2 regions of the Salinicoccus sesuvii genome follow, and region 1 is predicted to be linked to the other one. Evidence: predicted binding sites of a transcription regulator. Region 1 holds the regulator's gene; the other holds the start of a gene.
The links. The regulator NrdR, encoded in region 1, represses ribonucleotide reductase genes. The targets are predictions, from matches to a motif close to AACACNATATATNGTGTT.

Region 1 (8,463 bases):
GGCGCTCGATCTCGGAACATATGATGTGTTTTCGAATGCTTCTTGCACGACCAACTGTCTGGCACCCGTCGTAAAAGTACTGGATGATGCGTTCGGTATTAAAAATGGTCTCATGACAACAGTGCATGCATATACAAATGACCAGAAAAATATCGACAATCCGCATAAAGATTTGCGTAGGGCACGTTCATGTGGGGATAACATTATTCCGACATCTACCGGAGCTGCTAAGGCACTGGGTGTCGTGCTCCCGCAATTAAAAGGCAAACTGCATGGTCTAGCACTGCGTGTGCCGGTATCAAATGTGTCACTGGTCGACCTTGTCGTTGATCTCGATACACCGGTGACAAAAGATACATTGAACAAGGCATTTGAAGATCAGGCAGAGGGCGAACTTTCAGGTATTCTCGGTGTCAACGAGGCACCACTCGTATCAAGTGATTTCAATACCGACAGCAGAAGCTCTATCGTCGATGCTTCACTGACTATGGTTATGGATGACAATAAGGTAAAAGTGCTCGCTTGGTATGATAACGAATGGGGATACTCGACACGGGTTGTGGAACTTGCTGAGAAAATTGTACAGGAGCTATAATAGTTTTAAAAAGAAGAAACTGATGTTTCTTCTTTTTTTATTCTTAATATATTATAATGGTATACTAATCCTTGAGAAGTGAGGTGGTCATATGAAATGTCCAAACTGCCATCAGACGAGTTCCAGGGTCGTCGATTCCAGACATACCGATGAGGTGTCAGCCATACGCAGAAGAAGGGAATGTGAGAACTGCGGTTTTAGGTTTACCACTTTTGAACGCATGGAACTCTCTCCGCTTGTCGTGGTCAAAAAGGATGGCAACAGGGAAGTCTTCAACCGAGAGAAGCTCATGGATGGATTATTGAGAGCGTGCGAGAAGCGCCCGATACCATATGAAGCACTGGAGAAGACGACTGCCCGCATAGAATCGGCGCTCAGAAATTTAAATAAGCCGGAAATCACAAGCAATGAAATCGGTGAGTACGTAATGAAAGAATTGATTACACTAGACCAAGTGGCCTACGTCAGGTTCGCTTCTGTATATAAGGAATTCAAGGACATCGATCAACTGATGGATACGTTGAATCATCTCACTAAAGGCAGGGATGACGATGAACTTCAATGAACGGCTGAAACCGAACACAGAATTCATAGTCTATAACCCTGCTGCATTTGAAAAATCCCATCTCAGCATACTAAACGAGCTGTACCTGCCTCTGATTCATCAGGATGCAGCAATGGTATATATATACCTCCAGGAATCCTCAGCTTACCATGAGGCACTCGAGATAAGATTCCATAAGGAGATAATGGATGCACTAAATACTTCATTATCAAGCTTTTCAAAAGTGCTGGAGAAACTGGAAGGCATTGGCCTTGTCAGATCTTTTGTATCTGATGAAGCGCATGATGATCTTTTCATATATGAACTGTTACAGCCGCTCACTCCGGAATCCTTCTTCAAGGACCCGATGCTGAGCTTGTACCTCTATAACCACATCGGATCGAATGCTTATAAAGCGAAGAAGGAGCGTCTATGCTATCCTTCTAAACCTGCAAACTTCACGGAAGTTACACGCAAATTCACGGAAGTATTCCAAGCAGGTGACGGTTCAGGCTTCAGTATCCCAGAGGATTCCCTGCGGAAAGATAACATATCGACAGGTCCGAATGTCGATTTGGATGATTTCGATTTCGACGTACTTTTCACCCATCTAAAAGGGACGAAGATTGATCGTGCGTTCTTCACCAAAGAAGTCCGGATGCTCATTGTGAAGCTGAGCGTACTCTTCGATCTCAATGCTTATGATATGAAGCAGATTCTTCTATCCGCGACGACGCAGTATGCGGGTATTGATAAGGAGCAATTGAGATATGAAGCTAGGAAATATTATCAAAAAGAGCACAAGGGCAAACTACCGGAGTTTAAATCTCCTGTAACGGAACCAAGTGCCCAGCCCGAGCAACAAAAGACGGAAAATTCCACGGAATCATACATGGAGCGTCTTGAACTGATCAGTCCACTGGATCGTCTGAACGATATTCGGAAGCATCAGCCGAGCGATAATGATCTGAAGCTCGTGACGGACATCATTGCCAAGACTAGCTTGCCGAACGGTGTCATCAATTTGTTGCTTGAATATGTATACCAGCAGAAGGAAGGCAATTTGAACTACCCATATACAATGAAGATTGCGCGGGACTGGGAAGAGAAGGGTATTCGCTCAGCTAAGGAAGCATACCAGTCGATCATGGAGTTCAGAAAGCAACGCAACACAAAGCGCAGTGGCCGGGAGCGCCAAGGTGAACGTAGGCCATCCTGGATGGATGGTTCGAAGCAGGCGGCACCAAGTGAAAATGTAGAAAAAAGTACTGTGCCTGAAAATAACGGTGTGCAGAAGACGGCGAAAGACGATCCGGAACTTCAAAAAATGATAGATGACTTTAGAAAATCCAGGTGATTTAGATGGAACCTATAAACCAATTTTTAAAAAACAATAAAAAAATACAGGACAACAACGACAAGCTATACGAATCTTTGATTCGTCATCCAAGAATTGTTGAACTGATTGAAAACAGTGAGTTTGAAATCACGCGTTCTATGATTAAAAACGACTTGTTGCAGTTGAAACGTTACACCGAGCAATCCCTTGCATGTGAAAACTGCCCGTCGCTCGGACAATGCATTAATCATCCTCAAGGGTATGTGCCATCGATAGACGTCAGAGGGGGGAGGATTCATATTATCCATACGCCTTGCCCGAACAAGAAGAAAAATGATGCTTTCCGTGAGAAGGAGAAAATGATCGAATCCTACCACGTACCGAAAGATGTCAAAGATGCAACATTCGAAACAGTATTTCTTGATCCTGATTCGAATCGTCAACAGATCATCATGAAGTCTATTGCAGCCAGTAAGAAGATTATTGAAGGCAGCGATACGAAAGGGCTCTATATTCACGGTAGTTTCGGCATTGGTAAATCCTATCTACTCGGATGCATTGCCAACGAACTCAAAGAGCAGTCGGTGTCTTCAATCATCGTCTACGTCCCGGAGATCATAAGGGATCTGAAGGCCGGATTTAAGGATGGTACAACGGACAGCAAGTTCAATACAATAAAAAATGCCCAGGTCCTCATGCTTGATGATCTTGGTGCAGAGGATGTCACACCTTGGGTGCGTGATGAGGTCATGACTGGCATCCTGCATTACCGCATGGTCGAAGGACTGCCAACATTTGTTAGTTCCAACTACTCAATGGCAGACCTTGAGTATCGTTACGCACGTACTAAAGAAAATGGTGTAGAGGAGACGAAAGCACGTCGGATGATGGAACGCCTGAGGGCACTCTGTGAGGAAGTGCAGCTTGAAGGAAACAACTACCGCGGCAACTGATGCTTGATAAATGAAAGTTGGTTGAGTATAATCTTATGTATAATTTCATTAAATGAATTCCAAGGACACCACTTCTTCTGTGTTCATTCAAAGAGAGTGCATGAACTGCTGAAACATGCATAATGAACCGTCTGAGTGACTCCCTTGATATATGCTGGCTAATCCCCAGCCGGCACGGACCGTTATTTCCGACTGAAGGCAGGCATTTGTCATGCGAATCAGGGTGGTACCACGGTGAAAATCGTCCCTCTATATTTTATAGAGGGACGATTTTTTTGAAATATGACCAATACGTATGGAAGGGTGAAGAATATGAGTGAAGTAAAGATTACATTTCCAGATGGAAATGTTAAAGGTTTTGAGTCTGGAGTAACTGCAGAAGAGATTGCTCAGTCCATCAGTCCTGGACTGAAGAAGGCGGCGCTTGCGGCTAAGGTTGACGGGGAGATGTACGATCTCAGAAGACCGATTGAATCAGATTCAGAAATTGCGCTCGTCACAAATAAGGACGATGAGGGGCTAGAAGTACTGCGCCACTCTACAGCACATCTTATGGCGCAAGCACTTAAACGTCTCTATGGCGATGTCAATTTCGGGGTCGGACCGGTCATTGAGGAAGGGTTCTACTATGACTTCGATATGGATGAGAAAATCTCATCGGATGATTTTGAGAAGATAGAGAAAGAAATGAAGCAAATCGTCGAGGAGAACATCGAAGTAGAACGCAAAGTGCTCTCGCGTGATGAAGCAAAAGCGCTCTTCAATGATGATCCATATAAACTTGAATTGATTGAAGCGATTCCTGAAGATGAAACAGTGACAGTCTATTCACAAGGAGAATTCACCGATCTCTGCCGCGGTGTCCATGTGCCATCCACTTCGAAGATAAAGACGTTCAAACTGCTATCGACAGCAGGGGCATACTGGCGCGGTGACAGCGACAATAAAATGCTGCAACGTATATATGGTACAGCTTTCTTCGATAAGAAAGAGCTGAAGTCATATTTGAACCTACTTGAAGAAAGAAAAGAGCGTGACCATAGAAAGATCGGCAAGGATATGGCGCTGTTCCAGAACAACCAACTAATCGGTGCGGGTCTGCCGCTGTGGTTGCCGAACGGTGCCACAATCAGACGTGAAATCGAGCGTTATATCGTCGACAAAGAGATCGCGCTTGGCTATGACCATGTCTATACACCAGTCATGGCGAATGTCGACCTCTACAAGACAAGTGGCCACTGGGAACATTATCAAGATGATATGTTTCCGACAATGGATATGAATGGTGAGGAACTTGTCCTCCGTCCGATGAACTGTCCGCACCATATGATGATTTATAAATCCAGTAAGCATTCCTATCGTGAATTGCCAATCCGTATTGCAGAACTTGGCACGATGCACCGCTACGAAGCGAGTGGGGCAGTCAGTGGCCTTCAGCGTGTCCGTGGTATGACATTGAATGATGCGCACGTATTCGTCAGACCGGACCAGATTAAAGAAGAGTTCAAACGGGTTGTCCAGTTGATCATCGATGTATATGCGGACTTCGGTTTCGAAAACTATTCGTTCCGCCTGAGCTATCGTGATCCTGCAGATACTGAAAAATACTTTAATGACGATGAAATGTGGAACAAAGCGGAGTCCATGCTGAAGGAAGCGGTCGATGAAATGGCCCTTGATTATATTGAAGCTGAAGGCGAGGCGGCATTCTACGGTCCGAAGCTCGATGTCCAGGTGCAGACGGCACTTGGAAAAGAAGAGACATTATCTACAGTGCAACTTGACTTCCTTCTTCCCGAAAGATTCGATCTGACATATACGGGTAGCGACGGCGAACTTCATCGTCCGGTTGTCATTCATCGTGGTGTCGTATCAACAATGGAACGTTTTGTAGCATTCCTTACAGAAGAATATAAAGGGGCCTTCCCGTTATGGCTTGCACCACAGCAAGTAGAAATCATACCGGTCAATCTGGACTTGCATTATGATTATGCTAGAGCACTAAAGGACGAGATGAAAAGTCATGGTATCCGTGTGAATATCGACGATAGGAATGAAAAAATGGGTTATAAGATCCGGGAAGCACAGATGCGAAAAGTCCCTTACCAAGTCGTCATCGGCGACAGGGAAATCGAAGAATCTCAAGTCAATGTCAGAAAGTACGGCGAGAAAGATCAGAATACTTTTGACCGTGAGGAATTCATCTGGCAGATTGTTGATGAGATCAGATTGAAGAAATAGCTGCTTGACATCTGCGCTTTGAGCGTGTAGTATATTAAGAGTTGATAAGAACGGACAAGAAGAAGCTCCCGCTTCTCACCCGCAAGCACCAACGGTAGCGACCGGGTTAGTACAGTAAGAATGACATGGATCAGAACATTCTGTTCCATGCATCTTGATGCTGGTTGGCGGGCGCATATTGTGCCCGCCCTTTTTGTTCGTCTTCAAACTATATGGAGGTGTCAAAGATAGCTAAGGACCAAACATTAATCAATGACAGAATCCGCGCCAAAGAAGTACGCCTGATCGGTCAGGACGGTTCCCAACTCGGCATCAAACCTAAACGCGAAGCCCAAGAAATGGCAGAGCGTGTGGAATTGGACCTTGTACTTGTGGCTCCGAACGCGAAACCACCGGTTGCCCGCATCATGGACTATGGCAAGTATAAGTACGAGCAGCAGCGTAAAGAGAAAGAAGCGCGTAAAAAGCAGAAAGTGATCAATGTCAAGGAGATCAGACTTTCTCCGACAATCGAAGATCACGACTTCAATACCAAGTTGAAAAACGCAAAGAAATTCCTTGCGAAAGAAGACAAGGTAAAAGTTTCAATCCGATTCCGTGGACGTGCAATCACCCACAAGGATATCGGCCGCAAAGTTTTAGAACGATTTGCTAGCGAATTGTCTGAAGTTGCAACAGTTGAACAAAGACCTAAGATGGAAGGTCGTTCAATGTTTCTGGTGGTTGCACCCATCGTCGACAAAAACCAATAATCCGGAGGTTAAGATCCCATGCCAAAAATGAAAACTCACAAAGGTTATGCTAAACGCGTCAAGCGTACTGGAACAGGTAAATTCAAACGCAACAGTGCGTTCACTTCCCACCTGTTTGCAAACAAATCCACTAAACAGAAGCGTCACTTGAGAAAATCAAAACTGGTTTCCAAAGGCGACCACAAACGTATCCAAAAACTACTATCATACGTAAAATAATCGATCGATTAAGGAGGAGCAAAAATGGCACGTGTTAAGAATGGTTTGACGTCCCGTAAAAGACGTAAAAAAGTATTGAAGCAAGCAAAAGGATATTTTGGTGCAAAACGCACACTCTATAGAACAGCTAAACAGCAAGTCATCAAATCCGGTCAGTATGCATATCGTGACCGCCGTCAGACAAAACGCGAATTCCGCAAGCTTTGGATCGCGCGTATCAATGCAGGCGCTCGTCAGAATGGCATCAGCTACAGCCGTCTTATGAACGGACTGAAAACTGCTGGTATCGACATCAACAGAAAAATGCTTTCTGAAATCGCGATTTCAGACGAAAAAGCATTCACTGAGATTGTTAACCAAGCTAAAAATGCACTAAATAAGTAATCCTACTTAAAAACCACTCATTCCTCAGAATGAGTGGTTTTTTTATTGGATGTGGGCAGATATTTCATCAAGTAGTGCATCGGAATATTCGAAGTAGCATTCCTTCTGCTCATTATTTTCGTCGGATGCATCATCATCGGGCACAATGTCAAGCCTGATAAGTTTCTCGCCTTCGTCGAAGAAAGGTAATGTTTGATCTGCATATTCATCTGTCAATCTGCTGTATAATGCTACCGCTTCGTTCTCTTCTTTATAAGTGGTGCTTTTCACAAGTACTTCTTGGCCGGACTCTTCAACTTTAGATATTTTTATATTCATAAAGGTAACGCCTCCTAGGGTATTTCTGTCTCCATCTATAACGATGATATCAACTTATCTTGGATATGTGTATCAATATGGTCCATATTACGAAAACTGAAATAGTTTATGATAGAATAGAAGTATCTTAGTGAGACAAGGAGACTGATTATGGATAGACAACTGGAAATGATGAAAAGCCTGACAGATGCACATGGTATTTCAGGCTTCGAATACGATGTAAAAAAGGTGATGCAATCATACCTAGAGCCCGTTAGCGATGAGCTCGTACAAGACAATCTTGGGGGCATCTTCGGCAAGCGTAGTGCGAAGAACGGTTCACGCACATTGCTTATCGGCGGACACCTTGATGAGATCGGTTTTATGATTACAAGAATCGACGACAATGGATTCATTCGTTTTACCCCAATCGGTGGATGGTGGAACCAGGTCATGCTGTCACAGCGTATGAATGTGGTAACAGACTCAGGTGTTCTGACCGGTGTCATCGGTTCCAAACCACCGCATGTCCTATCACCTGAAGCGCGTAAAAAGCCGGTTGATATGAAAGATATGTTTATCGATATTGGTGTTTCTTCGAAAGAGGAAGCAGAGAATGCCGGTGTTAAGGTCGGAGATATGATTACGCCGCATTGTGACTTTACAGAAATGACCAACAAAGACTACCTCCTGGCCAAAGCTTGGGATAACAGGTTTGGCTGTGCACTGGCGATTGAAGTCTTGGAATCTGTTAAAGATGAGGACATCAACATCAATCTGGTTAGTGGAGCGACTGTTCAAGAAGAGGTTGGCTTACGAGGCGCTAAGGTTGCAGCCAATAAAGTGAAGCCGGATTTGGCAATCGCTGTAGATGTCGGCATCTCCTGGGATACACCGGGTATGAGTGAGAAGGACGGTACCGGCAAGATGGGCGACGGACCACTCGTTCTGCTGCTTGATGGATCAAATATTGGACACGTCGGCTTCAGAAGACATGTGGAGAAGCTCGCTAAAGAAAAAGATATCCCTGTACAATGGTCTGCGATTACAGGTGGGGGAACAGACTCCGGTGCATTCCATGTATCCAATGAAGGGGTACCATCAATCTCTATCGGTGTACCGCTCAGATACATGCACTC
Region 2 (8,463 bases), on a different contig from region 1:
GGCGCATCAGCTTGCGAATCAATTGGTCGGTAACGATCCCGACCAGCCGACTATTGAAATGACACTGCGTCCGGGGGTCCTAAAGTTCACTGAGCCGACAATTGCCGCCTTCTCCGGAGCGGAATTCAAAGCCCAATCTGGGGACCGTCGAATTTATGTAAATAGAATTTATCTTTTCGATCGTGGAGATGAACTTGTCTTTGGTGAATCGACCAGAGGGAATAGAGTCTATCTGGCTGTTGCAGGAGGCATAAAAGTTGAGGGCTCGAACATACTCTCATCAGGAGATGAGGTTATAATGTGTAGAAACTACACTGCACAACACGACGAGCTATTCAACATGCTGAAGCAACAGCACGAAGTAAGCTGGGGTGTAGATACATATGCGCTCGTCGAAGTCTACATGTCAGATACGTACCACCTTGTTAAACGCCCTGACGTATCGGATGATGTCTATGAGGCCATAGAAGCTAGGGAGTATACAGTAAGAAACGAAAAATATCGTATTGCTTTGTACCTTGAAGGTGAGGCAATTGAAATCCCAGACACTGATGTTGAACATCCAGGAATCAAGGGTGGTGTCTATATTGCCGATGGACAGCCCGTACTTGCACTCAACGATTTCAATGCATATACGACAGCCTCCCATGTCGGCACTATTCCGTCTTATCATATGCATAAGCTCGTCCAGAAACGTTCGGGTTCGAAAATTCGCTTCAAGTGCATCGAAGCGGACGATGCACATGCCAATCTTTATGCGCACCATCTCTGGAAGAAGAGCTTGTTTAAAGCTATCGACTATAAATTGTCGAAAGAATTGATCAAAGAGAAGATGTAGTATTTTTTAATTCCGGGGCTTTTGCCTCGGAATTTTTATTTTTACCCTTAAAAATTAGGAGTGGGCAACAAATTTAATGTAAAATACGGTATAATGATATATCAGAAATAGAGGAACGATAGCGACTAGTGAACGGTGGGATTGGTTTCGATATGGAAAAAATTTTAAAACAGTATTTTGGATTTGAAAATTTCAGGCCTAAGCAGAAAGAAATTATAGAATCGGTTTTAAAAGGCCATAATACGCTGGGGGTCCTACCGACAGGATCGGGGAAGTCGCTCTGTTTTCAAGTGCCTGGACTGAAGCTTGAGGGACTCACACTCGTCATCTCCCCTCTGATCTCTCTTATGCGTGATCAAGTAGGGACGCTAAACGCACAGGATATTCCTGCGGCCTATTTGAATTCGACATTGAAAAAGAAAGAGATTGATACTGTCATGGGAAATCTTGAGGCAGGTCGATATCAGTTTCTTTATGTGGCGCCAGAGCGCTTCAATAATGACGACTTCAACCAGCTGATTAAGCGACTTGATATATCACTGATTGCGTTTGATGAGGCGCACTGTATCTCGAAGTGGGGGCATGACTTCAGGCCGAGTTACCAAAACATCATTCCTGTGTTGAAACAGCTCGTACCAGATGCAGTTACAGTTGGGTTGACAGCAACAGCTACAGAAGAAGTACAAGAGAACATCCAAGATCTTCTGACCATCGACCGTCCGCATGTCTTCACCACTAGCGTGGCACGTGAGAACTTACATCTAAATGTCGATCCGACTTATCAGCGGGAACAATTCATAGAATCATATATAAAAAGCCGTCCAGGATCGCCAGGAATTGTCTATGCAGCAACGCGTGCTGAGGTGGAGAAGATTTCTCTGCACCTCGAGGAGCACGATATCCGTAACGTTATCTACCATGGCGGCCTCGGCAAAGAAGAACGGAATCTCAACCAGCGTCTTTTTACTACAGGCGAAGTGGATATTGCGGTCGCAACCAATGCTTTTGGTATGGGAATCGATAAACCGGACATCCGCTTTATCATACATCACAATCTGCCTGGAGATTTAGAAAGCTATTACCAGGAGATTGGCCGCGCAGGGCGGGATGGCAAAGTGAGTGAATGCATCCTGCTGTCAAGCCCACGGGATGTTAATCTACATCAGTTTTTCATCGACCGTTCAAACTCGACGGAGCAGTACAAGGATCATATGCGTGCGAAACTCGATCGTATGATCCAGTATAACCGCACGACTAAATGTCTGAGTAGCTTCATCACAAAATATTTCGATTCAGATGAATATGTGGTGGAATGCGGGAAGTGTTCGAACTGTTTGAGTGCCAACCGTAGCTACGATATGACGATGGAAGCAGGTCTCGTGCTGAACCTTGTCGCACAAAGTGAAGTGCCTGTGACTAAGGAGCAGGCGATCCAGATACTTAGGGGAGAGACCGCTGAAAATGTACTGGCTTTCCAGCTGGATACACTGGGTGCTTTCGGCACCATGGAGAACTATCTGACAAGTGAAATCAACCACATCATTGAAGAGCTCGTTTACAGAGGCTATCTCCACATGAAGGCGGATCAGCTCCATATTGTTGAGATGAGCCATAAAGTGCTGAATCACCGTGTGAAGTTGTATACGGTCCCTTTTAGGAGATATTTCAATGAAAAGGTCGACATCAGTACGGCAAGCTCGCCGAATGAGATATTGTACGAAAAACTCGCCAATACACGATGCCGGCTTGCCATAAAATACGACACCCAGCCGGAGAATATTTTCACTGATAATGTACTCAGGGAATTTGCTAAGAAAGTGCCGGAAACAAAACAGGATATGGTGCTTATACAGGGTGTAGGTAATTATAAGCTCAAGCACTACTGCCCGTATTTTCTAGACACCATCCTCGAGTATAAGGCGCAGATGGCGGAAACGGAATAGAAGAAGCCGGCCAAACAGCCGGCTTATATTGATGCTCAAGACGTACTTTCTTGCTTCGATGGTTTATTTCTCATGAACATATAAAATCCTGCAGAAAAGATAATGACATATCCTAGAATTGACAGCATATCGGGAAATTCGCCAAAGAAAACAATACTGAAGATTGCTGTATAAAGTATCGTGGAGTAAAAGAATATGGAAATCTCGCGAGCAGGTGCATAACTATAAGCGATGGTCAGACCAAATTGACCGAATGCTGCACATAGCCCAGCCAATACAAGTATCCAGAACTGAGCCATCGTCATCGGTTCATATTGCCATATGAATAATGGCAAAAGCACAACTGATGAAAAGAAGGAAAAATAGAAAACGACGGTATAAAACTTCTCACGACTACCAAGTACTCTGAGTACAGTATAGGCTCCAGCCGCGAAAAGTGCACCGAGTACTCCTACGAGCGCATAGAACGTCTCACTTGAAAAGGAAGGTTTAATGATGAATATCGCGCCGATGAACGCAATGATAATCGCAATCATCTGATACCTACGTATATATTCTTTTAAAAAGATGGCACAGAGTATGATGGTGAAGAAGGGGCTCAGTTTGTTCAGAATGTCTGCATCGCTCAGCACCATACGGTCGATGGCGAAGAAATTCAGGAGAACACCCGAGACGCCGAGTGCAGAACGCAAGATCAGAAGTCCTTGATTCTCTCTGCGACCAAAAAGTTTTGTTCTGTAGTACAATGCAAAAGAGAGGGCGACGAGCATCGCTACGAAATTTCTGAAGAAAGCTTTTTGGACTGTTGGCAAATCACCGCTGTATTTTACGAGTAATGCCATAAGGCTAAATCCGAGAGAGGATATGAGAAGGGCGATGATGCCTTTTAGTGTATTGTTCATGTAACTGACACTCCGTATTCTTTATTTATTTTCCGGCCTACATTTTATTTCATAGTTACGTCCGGGTACAATTTTAAACAAAAAAAATCAAAACAATTTTCGATATAGTATAACATACATATGATGGGACTTCGGGTCTATTTAAGTGACATTATTCCCAATGAAATGTCTATTTATGCCATTGATAATTATGGATGATTATGGCATCATTAGACGAGTAAATCATATATGTTGTGTGCGAAATTTTAACGAGATACAACATATAGTGTTTAATTCTCCTGGTAAAGGTGTAAAGAAAATAAGGTAAGGTTGACGATTGTCGGACGTAAGTTCGATTATTTTATTTTGCCAGAGTAAGGACAAAGGGGGGATGGTATGCTGATAGCATTCTATTCCATGACTGGAAATGTGAGACGTTTCATCGCCAATTCCGGGGTGGCTGAGCAGTACGATACTTATGAAATCCAGGCGGGCAATTGCCGTGAGCGCATTCAGGAACCATTTATACTTGTCACAGGTACGTACGGTTTCGGGGGTGTCCCAGATGAAGTGAAATCCTTCCTTGAAGTGAATAGTGACTGTTTACTTGCAGTTGCTTCTAGTGGAAACCGAAACTGGGGACAGAATTTTGCACGTGCAGGAGAACATGTCAGCAATGATTACGGAGTACCATTGCTGATGAAATTTGAGCTCCATGGTAACAAAAAAGATAGAGAAGAATTCATTGAAAAGGCAGGGGCTGTACATGAAAGTATTGGACGAGAAAAAATACAATCATATTGAACTGAACAACGAAGTGACGAAACGGGACGATACAGGTTTCTATCAGCTTCATAAAGATCAAGAAGCACTAGAAGTATTTATGGAGGAAGTCCAGGAAAAGACAATCCATTTCGACACTGAATTGGAACGTATCCATTACCTGGTGGACAACGACTTCTACTATAACCTGTTTGAAGAGTATTCCGAAGCGGACGTCATGGAGATCTCGGAGTATGCCGAGAGCATTCCTTTCCAATTCAAAAGCTACATGGCTGCGAGTAAGTTCTTCAAGGACTACACATTGAAGACCAATGATAAGAAGCAGTATCTTGAAGACTACAAGCAGCATGTTGTCATCGTCAGCCTCTATCTGGCGAGAGGAAATAAGGAGCAGGCGAAGCGTTTCATCATCTCTATGATTGAGCAACGTTATCAGCCTGCCACACCAACATTCCTCAATGCCGGGCGTGCAAGACGTGGAGAGATGGTCTCTTGCTTCCTACTCGAAGTAGATGATAGTCTAAATTCCATTAACTACATCGATTCCACAGCAAAGCAGCTCTCCAAGATTGGCGGGGGTGTAGCCATCAACCTATCTAAGCTACGTGCCCGCGGAGAAGCGATTAAAGGTATCGAAGGCGTGGCCAAAGGCGTACTTCCAGTAGCAAAAGCACTTGAAGGTGGATTCGGCTATGCCGATCAACTGGGTCAGCGACCTGGTGCCGGTGCGGTCTACTTGAACATCTTCCATTATGACTTGCCTGAATTTCTGGATACGAAAAAGGTCAACGCGGATGAGGATCTTCGCCTGGCAACAATTTCAACAGGACTGGTCGTCCCGTCCAAGTTCTTCGACCTGGCAAAAAACAATGATCCTTTCTACCTCTTTGCGCCACACACTGTAGAGCGTGAATATGGTCAACCATTGGATGATATGAATCTGGATGAAATGTACGACGAACTCGTAGCCAACGATAAAGTTAAAAAGCGTAAAATGGATGCACGTGAGATGCTGAATACGATTGCCCAAACGCAATTGCAATCTGGATATCCATACATCATGTTCAAGGACAATGCGAATAAGGTCCATCCACTGAAGGATATCGGTCAGATCAAGATCAGCAACCTATGTACTGAAATCTTCCAGCTTCAAGAAACCTCCACAATCAATGATTACGGTACGGACGATGTCATTCGTCGTGATATCTCATGTAACCTTGGGTCATTGAACATTGCGAATGTCATGGACTCAGGAAAAGTTCGCGAATCCGTCCACGATGGTATCGAAGCGCTGACTGTCGTCAGTGATTCCACAGCAATCGCCAATGCGCCAGGTGTCAAAAAAGCGAATGACGAGCTGCACTCTGTCGGTCTTGGTGCAATGAACCTCCATGGCTATCTCGCAAAGAACAAGATCAGTTATGAGTCCGAGGAAGCAAGAGATTTCGCAAATGTATTTTTCATGCTACTCAACTTCTACTCTCTTGAAAAATCAATGATGATTGCTAAAGAGCGTGGCAGAACATTCCAGGATTTCGACAAGTCCGAATATGCATCAGGCAAATACTTTGAGCGCTATATCTCAGAAGTAGTGGAGCCGAAGTCAGACAAGGTCGCGGCTCTTTTCGCAGATATTCACGTACCAACACGTCAGGATTGGAAAGCGCTGGCCGAAGAGGTCAAGGAGCATGGACTATTCCATGCCTACCGTCTGGCAATTGCACCGACACAGAGCATCTCTTACGTACAGAATGCTACAAGCTCTGTTATGCCGATTGTAGATTCCATCGAGCGTAGGACTTATGGAAACTCCGAGACGTTCTACCCGATGCCATTCCTCTCCCCTGAGACAATGTGGTTCTATAAGAGTGCGTTCAACACCGATCAGATGAAAATCATCGATATGATTGCAACAATACAGCAGCATATAGACCAGGGCATCAGTACCATTCTGTATGTGAATTCCGATATCTCTACAAGAGAGCTCGCTAAACTATATATTTACGCTCATCACAAAGGGTTGAAATCCCTCTACTACACAAGGAACAAACTGCTTAGTGTAGAAGAATGTACAAGCTGTTCCGTATAATCAATTGAGCGAAAACAAAGGAGTCATAACATGATTGCAGTAAACTGGAATAAAGAGGACGATATGACAAATGTCTTTTGGCGTCAGAACATCTCGCAGATGTGGGTGGAATCGGAATTTAAGGTCTCAAAAGATCTCAGTTCCTGGTCTGGCCTAACAGAGGATGAGAAAGATACATTCAAGAAAGTATTGGCAGGCCTAACAGGACTCGATACTCACCAAGCAGATGATGGTATGCCACTCATCATGCTGCATACTAAAGATCTCCGAAAAAAGGCGGTCTACTCCTTTATGGGAATGATGGAGCAGATTCACGCAAAATCTTATTCGCACATCTTCTCAACTCTCCTTTCATCTAGGGAGACTGATGAACTTCTAGACAAGTGGGTCATTGAAAACGAGCACTTGAAATACAAATCGGATAAGATTGTACAGTACTACCATAAACTGTTCGGTAAAGAAGCTACTATCTATGATCAGTATATGGCGCGTGTTGCCAGTGTCTTTCTAGAGTCTTTCCTATTCTATTCTGGCTTCTATTATCCATTGTACCTAGCGGGTCAGGGCAGAATGACGACAAGTGGAGAAGTCATCAGAAAGATTCTTCTCGATGAGTCCATCCACGGTGTGTTCACCGGTCTTGACGCACAATCTCTAAGGGCCGAACTCTCTGCTGAAGAGCAAGCGCGTGCAGATAAAGAGATGTACGAACTGATGAAGGCATTGTATAATAATGAAGCACTCTATACGAAATCTCTTTACGATAACTTAGGTCTGACGGAAGACGTACTCAATTACGTCCAGTACAATGCAAACAAAGCGTTGGCAAACCTCGGATTTGATCCTTATTTTGAGGAGAAGGCATTCAATCCAATTATTGAAAATGCATTGGATACGACAACGAAGAACCATGACTTCTTCAGTGTTAAGGGAGATGGCTACGTCATTGCACTCAACGTCGCGCCAATCCAAGATGAAGACTTCCTCTTTGACGAAGTGAAATAGGAAATCCTTAACCCAGCTCCGATCAGGTGCTGGGTTTTTTATATGCTATCGTAACGAAGCAATTGTCTTGACAATTCATATGAATGGCATATGATTGAGTTAGAGTTTTTCAACTGAATACAATCATTCTTTCGGGGCAGGGTGGAATTCCCAACCGGCGGTAGGCCATACGGCAAGCCCGCGACCTGTATCATCTTCTGATGGTATGGCTGATCCAGTGGAAATTCTGGAGCCGACAGTAAGAGTCTGGATGGGAGAAAGAATTGCAGAACATACTAGGAGATAAGTCTGTCCGATTTATCTAAAAAAGTAGGTTTATTCAGCATTGACTAGCAATGCTTATTTCTGCATATATTTTTAAGCGCCGATGATGAGTTCTTTCATCGGCGCTTTTTATATTCAGGAGGGAAAAACTTGAATCGATATATGAGTATGGCGTTCGAATTGGCACGTATGACTGCGGGCCAAACAGGAAAAAATCCCGCGGTCGGTGCCGTTATAGTAAAAGAAGGAAAAGTAATTGGGATGGGCGCGCACCTGGGCTATGGCAAACCGCATGCTGAGCGTCAGGCAATTGCCAGTTGCAGCGAGAGTACGGAGGGAGCAGATATCTATGTCACTCTGGAGCCATGCTCCCATTACGGTAAAACACCACCGTGTACAGAAGCAATTATCGAGGTTGGCATCAGTAGAGTTTTCTATGCAGCAAAAGATCTCAATCCGAAAGTAAGTGGACATCAGGTACTCCTTGATTCAGGCATACACGTAGCACATACGCCGGATGCAATCATCGACCGTTTTTACGCACCTTTCTTCAAGCATCTTGTATCCAAGCGACCAAATGTAACGTTGAAATGTGCCACTAGCCTAGATGGTAGACTTGCGCTTGACGACGGGACAAGTAGTTGGATTACTGGCGAGGCG

Region 2: nrdI (class Ib ribonucleoside-diphosphate reductase assembly flavoprotein NrdI) is a predicted target of NrdR. The motif match lies at 3,936-3,953, and genes of this name have one in related genera.

Annotation. Positions count from the first base shown of each region.
Region 1 is NZ_JBHRWV010000002.1:221,892-230,354, forward strand. Features, by position in the region: gene ACFOJ8_RS03815 (glyceraldehyde-3-phosphate dehydrogenase) at 1-595, shown strand, start outside; gene nrdR (transcriptional regulator NrdR) at 687-1,160, shown strand; gene ACFOJ8_RS03825 (replication initiation and membrane attachment family protein) at 1,147-2,496, shown strand; gene dnaI (primosomal protein DnaI) at 2,502-3,431, shown strand; gene thrS (threonine--tRNA ligase) at 3,744-5,672, shown strand; gene ACFOJ8_RS03840 (hypothetical protein) at 5,606-5,821, opposite strand; gene infC (translation initiation factor IF-3) at 5,891-6,424, shown strand; gene rpmI (50S ribosomal protein L35) at 6,443-6,643, shown strand; gene rplT (50S ribosomal protein L20) at 6,668-7,027, shown strand; gene ACFOJ8_RS03860 (hypothetical protein) at 7,070-7,345, opposite strand; gene ACFOJ8_RS03865 (M42 family metallopeptidase) at 7,496-8,463, shown strand, end outside.
Region 2 is NZ_JBHRWV010000008.1:186,116-194,578, reverse strand. Features, by position in the region: gene ACFOJ8_RS09930 (hypothetical protein) at 1-838, shown strand, start outside; gene recQ (DNA helicase RecQ) at 991-2,781, shown strand; gene ACFOJ8_RS09920 (DMT family transporter) at 2,817-3,683, opposite strand; gene nrdI (class Ib ribonucleoside-diphosphate reductase assembly flavoprotein NrdI) at 4,059-4,466, shown strand; gene nrdE (class 1b ribonucleoside-diphosphate reductase subunit alpha) at 4,429-6,534, shown strand; gene nrdF (class 1b ribonucleoside-diphosphate reductase subunit beta) at 6,565-7,539, shown strand; FMN riboswitch at 7,663-7,805, shown strand; gene ribD (bifunctional diaminohydroxyphosphoribosylaminopyrimidine deaminase/5-amino-6-(5-phosphoribosylamino)uracil reductase RibD) at 7,954-8,463, shown strand, end outside.